2 regions of the Sinobaca sp. H24 genome follow, and region 2 is predicted to be linked to the other one. Evidence: a T-box and tRNA genes for the amino acid it is inferred to sense, from the RefSeq annotation. Region 2 holds a T-box; the other holds one or more tRNA genes.
What was found. The T-box of region 2 lies ahead of serS (serine--tRNA ligase). A T-box ahead of a tRNA ligase gene usually reads a tRNA of that ligase, here a tRNA-Ser.

Region 1: it has a tRNA-Ser gene. The T-box ahead of serS (serine--tRNA ligase) is inferred to sense a tRNA for this amino acid. The anticodon was not compared.

Annotation. Positions count from the first base shown of each region.
Region 1 covers NZ_JALBWT010000033.1:54,440-57,854, reverse strand. The annotation lists partial or broken gene MMY81_RS26615 (ABC transporter ATP-binding protein) at 1-907, shown strand, start outside; partial or broken gene MMY81_RS26610 (ABC transporter ATP-binding protein) at 904-1,844, shown strand; tRNA gene MMY81_RS26605 (tRNA-Ser) at 1,954-2,046, shown strand; gene tadA (tRNA adenosine(34) deaminase TadA) at 2,166-2,708, shown strand; gene MMY81_RS26595 (YycC family protein) at 2,726-2,893, shown strand; RNA gene ffs (signal recognition particle sRNA large type) at 2,977-3,242, shown strand.
Region 2 covers NZ_JALBWT010000012.1:79,935-83,349, reverse strand. The annotation lists gene pdxS (pyridoxal 5'-phosphate synthase lyase subunit PdxS) at 96-980, shown strand; partial or broken gene pdxT (pyridoxal 5'-phosphate synthase glutaminase subunit PdxT) at 1,017-1,630, shown strand; T-box leader at 1,626-1,842, shown strand; partial or broken gene serS (serine--tRNA ligase) at 1,903-3,181, shown strand.

The DNA of each region.
Region 1 (3,415 bases), on a different contig from region 2:
TCGGTCACTACGAAAGCATTGATGAAGCTTCTTCCAGAACCACAGGGTTTTATTAAAAATGGAGAAATTATGTTTGAAAATGAGGATATTGTAAAGAAAAAACGAAAAACAGATGCAGAAAGTGCGCGGCAAAGACCTTGCGATGATTTTCCAGGATCCTATGACGTCATTAAACCCTACTATGAAAGTAGGCACCCAGGTAATGGAAGGCCTTATCAGACACAGAAATATGAATAAACAGCAGGCGAGAGAAAAAGCGATCGAAATACTCAAGCTGGTAAAAATACCAGAGCCGGAAATCAGAATGAAGCAGTATCCCCACCAGTTTTCCGGAGGCATGAGGCAGCGTGTAATGATTGCGATAGCTCTTGCCTGCGATCCTAAAATATTAATTGCGGACGAACCGACTACAGCCCTGGATGTAACCATTCAGGCACAGATATTGGATATTATGAAAGACATCCAGGCTGAAACCAATACTTCCATTATTTTTATTACGCATGATTTAGGGGTTGTTGCTAATATTGCAGACCGGGTGGCAGTAATGTATGCCGGCAAAATTATTGAAATTGGTACAGTGGATGAACTTTTTTATAATCCAAAGCATCCTTATACGTGGGGACTTCTCGGCTCGATGCCTACCCTGGACAGTTCGGAAGAAGAGCTGTTTGCGATTCCGGGAACACCGCCGGACCTTCTTTATCCTCCTAAAGGAGATGCGTTCGCTCCCAGAAATGAATTTGCATTAAAAATAGATTATGAAGAGCAGCCTCCTATGTTCAAAGTATCGGATACCCACTATGCGGCGACTTGGTTAATGGATCCAAAAGCTCCCGCCATTTCTCCGCCTCCTTCTGTTCAAAAAAGAATGCAGGCTGATAAAGCGAAGAAAGGTGTATTAAAATGATAGAAGACCAGCGAGAAAAACTAGTGGAAGTAAAAAATTTAAAGCAGCATTTTAAAACAGGGCGGAAAACCATTGTGAAAGCAATTGACGGGCTGACCTTTGAAATATATAAAGGTGAAACATTCGGCCTTGTAGGAGAATCCGGCTGCGGCAAATCAACAACGGGACGCTCCATCATCAGGTTATACGACGCCACAGATGGCGAAGTGCTCTTTAAAGGGAAAAACGTACAAGGCAAGAAAAATAAAAAGATCTAAAAGATTTTAACAGGCAGATGCAGATGATTTTTCAGGATCCTTATTCTTCTCTGAATCCAAGAATGAAAGTATTGGATATTGTTGCAGAAGGACTGGATGTCCACGGTCTGGTGAATTCGAAAGAAGAACGAAAGAACAGAGTATATGAGCTGCTGGAAACAGTGGGGCTGAACAAACAGCATGCCAGCAGATACCCTCATGAATTCAGCGGGGGACAGAGGCAGAGACTGGGTATTGCAAGAGCTTTAGCGGTAGATCCTGAATTTATTATAGCGGATGAACCTATTTCGGCTTTGGATGTGTCGATACAAGCGCAGGTAGTGAACCTTCTCAAAAAGCTGCAAAAAGAAAAAAATCTCACGTATTTGTTTATTGCCCACGATCTGTCGATGGTGAAGTATATAAGCGACCGGATCGGCGTCATGTATTTTGGCAATCTGGTGGAACTGGCGGATAGCGAAGAGTTATATAAGAATCCACTCCATCCCTACACGAAATCGCTATTGTCAGCTATTCCGCTGCCGGATCCGGATCATGAAAGAACACGAAAAAGAATTCAATATGATCCTGAAGCCTATGGCAGTAATGAAAAAAGAAGCTTTCAGGAAGTGAAACCGGGGCACTGGGTATTGTGCAACGAAGAAGAGTTAGCCGAATATCAAGGAGCGGCATTAACGTAAATTAGAAGGAAGAGCAAAATTAAATTGCTCTTTCTTTTTATTTTCTATTGCACCGGTATTTTGTATATGCTATTATATTCCTTGTCAGCCAAAAAGTTTTTAACCATTCGGGGGAGTACCCAAGTCTGGCTGAAGGGAGCGGTCTTGAAAACCGCCAGGGGCTTCATCGCCCGCGGGGGTTCGAATCCCTCCTCCTCCGCCATTATTTCAAATGACAAAGCTGTCCTTTTAAAGGGCAGCTTTTTTTGTTTTTTATTAGACGATGCACGAAAAACGCAAATTGGGTATGATAGAAGCAAAGGGGAAATAAAGGGGACGGAAATGGCTCACACAGACGCGTATTGGATGAAAGAAGCATTGAAGCTGGCAGAAAAAGCACGGGTTATGGGAGAAGTGCCTATAGGAGCAGTGATTATAAAAGAAGAGTCCATTGTCGGGTATGGATACAATCAGCGGGAAACAAAACAGCAGGCAGGCTCTCATGCCGAAATGACGGCTATTGAACAGGCATGCCGGACACTGGGGAACTGGCGTCTGGAGAACTGCACGTTATACGTTACGTTGGAACCCTGTCCTATGTGCGCAGGGGCAATTGTTCAATCCCGTATCGTCCGGGTGGTTTACGGAGCGGCAGATGAGAAAGCCGGATGCGCGGGGACGCTGATGAATCTGCTGAACGAACCGCGTTTTAACCATCAGGCCGTTGTAGAAAGCGGTGTAATGGAAAAAGAGTGCGGCGCAGCTCTGTCCTCTTTTTTTCTGGAACTGCGTCAAAAGAAAAAAGCAGAGCGCTTAAAAAGAAGAGAGCAGCAGAAGTTGGATTCAACGATTCATCATGATATAGTAAACGAACACGATGAATAAAAACAGGGGGATAATCCATGGCACCTAATCAATTTTCAGCGGAAACGGCCCAAATGCTGGCTAAAAAACTTAATATGCCTTTAGAGCATATTATGCATACGCCGCCGCATATTATTATGGCAAAGATTGCCGAATTGGAAAAAAAAGAACAGACAAACACAGATGAAAATCCGCCAGAAGAATAAAGCCGAACCTATTGCGTTCCGATGAAAAACTATATATACTAAAAGTTGCGCTAATAAAGCGCCTGAATATGTTATCCAATTTGCCGTGCTAAGTGGGGAGGTAGCGGTGCCCTGTACTCGCAATCCGCTATAGCGAGGCTGAATCCCTTCTCGAGGCTATGCTTTTGTGCAGCCTGCCCTATGTAAGTGGTGTTGACAACCGGGTTCTGCGCAATGGAAACCCGTGAATCCTGTCAGGTCCGGAAGGAAGCAGCAGTAAGCGGACTCTTCTATGTGCCGCAGAGCTGCCCGGTTCGAGCTAACTGCATAGGTAACGTGCATGAAAGCATTGTCGACAGAAGGTGCACGGCTTTATACATATGATAAAAAGAACGACTCTGTTGAGAGTGGTTCTTTTTTCTTCATCTTTGAATAGAAGAAAGCGATTAATTATAATGAAGAAAAACGGATATCATCTTTTGAAAAGTGTTTATAGAATCGGTATAATTAAAATAGAAGAAATACGATAAAGGAGGCAGAGGG
Region 2 (3,415 bases):
TTAAGGAAAGTTTTCAATAAAGGAGAAGCTTTGTAATAAATAGAGATAGACTGCTTAGTAACCAGGCAGTATTATACAGCGGAGGGATTAGGATAATGGCAGATAAAGGAACAGATCGCGTAAAAAGAGGTATGGCTGAAATGCAAAAAGGCGGCGTCATTATGGACGTCATTAATGCCGAACAGGCTAAAATAGCAGAAGAAGCAGGAGCAGTGGCCGTTATGGCACTCGAGCGCGTACCTTCTGACATCCGTGCAGCGGGCGGAGTGGCTCGTATGGCTGACCCTACTATTGTAGAGGAAGTAATGGCAGCAGTATCGATTCCTGTCATGGCTAAAGCCCGTATCGGTCACATAGTAGAGGCTCGTGTACTTGAAGCACTCGGAGCAGACTATATCGACGAAAGTGAAGTATTAACACCGGCCGATGAAGTCTATCACCTGGATAAAAGCGAATTTACCGTTCCATTTGTATGTGGAGCCAGAGATCTCGGAGAGGCTATGCGTCGTGTAGGCGAAGGAGCTTCCATGCTTCGTACAAAAGGCGAGCCCGGCACAGGAAATATTGTTGAAGCCGTTCGTCACATGAGAATGATCCAGTCTCAGGTGAAGCGTGTTATCGGTATGTCCCGTGATGAACTAATGACAGAAGCAAAGAATCTGGGAGCGCCTTTTGAGCTTCTTGTGCAGATTCAGGAAAATAAAGGCCTGCCTGTCGTGAATTTTGCTGCAGGAGGAATTGCTACTCCTTCTGATGCAGCGCTTATGATGCAGCTGGGCGCAGACGGTGTGTTTGTTGGATCCGGTATTTTCAAATCCAATCAGCCGGAGAAATTTGCCCGTGCTATCGTAGAAGCTACGACTCATTATGACGACTATGAATTAATCGGACGCGTTTCAAAAGACATTGGAGAAGCGATGAAAGGTCTTGAAATTTCCACGCTTGCTCCAGGTGACCGTATGCAGGACCGCGGCTGGTAATCCGCTATTATAAAGCTTGAAAGAAGGAATGCTAATATGGTGAAAATTGGTGTGCTTGCTTTACAGGGAGCTGTCCGGGAACATGTAAAAAGCCTGGAAGCTCCAAATACAGAAGTCGTAATTATTAAACGGGTTGAGCAGCTAGATGACTTGGACGGCCTTGTATTTCCTGGAGGAGAAAGTACGACCATGCGCCGTTTAGTAAACAAATATGGTTTTTTTCAGCCACTCCGCGATTTTGCAGAGGTTGGAAAGCCTATTTTCGGTACATGTGCCGGCTTAATTCTTATGGCTGAACGAATTGAAGGCTCAGACGAAGAAGGCCATCTGCAGCTAATGGACATGAAAGTGGAACGAAACGCCTTTGGGCGACAGCGGGAGAGTTTCGAAACGACGCTCGTCGTCGATCAGGTGGCTGACGATGTAGAAGCTGTCTTTATCCGGCCCCGCTCATTTCCGAAACGGGAGAATCCGTTGACATTCTGGCGGAGTATGAAGGAGAAATTGTAGCAGCGAAGCAGAATCATCTGCTGGCCTGCTCATTTCATCCGGAATTAACAGATGATGCCCGTCTGCATCAATTTTTTGTTAAAATGGTTAAAGAAGCAAAAGAAACAAGGCCGGCGCAGGAAACGGTCAGGCCTGTATAAAGCGTTGATGGATACTAGTACTGAAGACAATCGGAACACAGAGAGCCTGTGCAGTGGTGGAAGCAGGCACCGGTTCTTCAGGAATCCAATCCGGAGTGGAGAAGTGAACACCAAGTAGCCTCTCCCGGCTCATCCCCGTTAGCAGATGAACAAAGAGGCAGCAGGCTATGCTGCAATCTGGGTGGCAACGCGGGTGAACTCTCGTCCCTTTTCTATAAAGGGCGGGAGTTTTTTGTTTGAAATTCTATTATTAAATCAGAGGAGGCAGCAGTATGCTGGACGTAAAAAGACTAAGAAAAGATTTTGATGAAGTGAAGAAAAAGCTGGAAAAAAGAGGCGAGAATATTGACGAACTCGATCGTTTTCTAGAGCTTGACGAAAGCCGAAGAAGTCTTATTCAAAAAACGGAGGAATTAAAAAAGAGGCGAAATGAAGTCTCTCAGGAAGTAGCCAAACGCAAACGGGAAAACATAGATGCGCAGGATTTGATTGATGAAACAAAAAATGTATCCGTCAATATGAAAAAGTATGACGAAGAGCTTCGTACGGTAGAAGAAGACCTGCAGCAGCTCATGCTTACGATTCCGAACATTCCCATGAGAGTGTCCGATTGGCGAAAGTGAAGAGGATAACGAAGAAATTCGGAAATGGGGCGAGGCGCCTTCCTTTTCGTTTCCTGTAAAAGCACATTGGGATCTTGGAGTGGAGCTTGGTATGCTTGATTTTGAACGCGCCTCGAAAGTGACCGGCAGCCGTTTTGTTTTTTATAAAGGAGCCGGAGCCAAGCTGGAGCGTGCGTTGATATCTTATATGATGGATCTTCATTCAGATAAGCATGAATATGAAGAAGTGATTCCTCCTTACATGGTTAACCGAGAAAGCATGACGGGAACAGGACAGCTTCCAAAATTTGAAGAAGACGCGTTCAACATCCGCGAAGAGGACTACTTTTTGATCCCTACTGCCGAAGTGCCGGTTACTAATATGCACCGGGACGAAATTATTGAAGGCTGGAAGCTGCCATTTGGTTATTCTGCCTACAGTGCCTGCTTTCGTTCAGAAGCAGGGTCTGCCGGCCGGGATACGAGAGGTTTGATTCGCCAGCATCAGTTTAATAAAGTAGAACTTGTGCGTTTTGTGCATCCGGAAAACTCCTACGAGCAGCTGGAGCTTTTAACCGGTCATGCTGAAAAGGTTCTTCAGGACCTGGAGCTTCCTTACCGCGTACTGAACATGTGTACCGCAGACCTAGGATTTACAGCCGCTAAGAAATATGACATTGAAGTATGGCTTCCAAGCTACGAAGATTATAAAGAAATCTCATCCTGCAGTAATTTTGAAGATTTTCAGGCCCGCCGCGCTAACATTAGATTTAAGCGGGAGCCAAAAGCCAAAACAGAATTTGTCCATACGCTTAATGGTTCCGGATTAGCGGTAGGACGAACGGTAGCTGCTTTAATGGAGAATCATCAGCAGGAGGACGGTTCAATACGTATTCCTAAAGTACTTCAAGGCTATATGGGTGGAAAAACGCATATTTCAGCTAAGTAAATAACCAATTTTTTCTAAGAAAGCAGGAGAGCGAATAGCTCTCCTGTTTTTTGTCTACGAATTTTTTATTATATTTCATAAAAAAATTGTAATGTAAGCGTTATCAATGTATTATTTAACAGGAGATTTGATATTTTCGCAGTAGTCATTGTTAGATAATCTGTCATTTAAATTTAATAAAAATATAAAAACAATATTGCAAATATTCTATGTAGTACTTATAATTACGTTAAT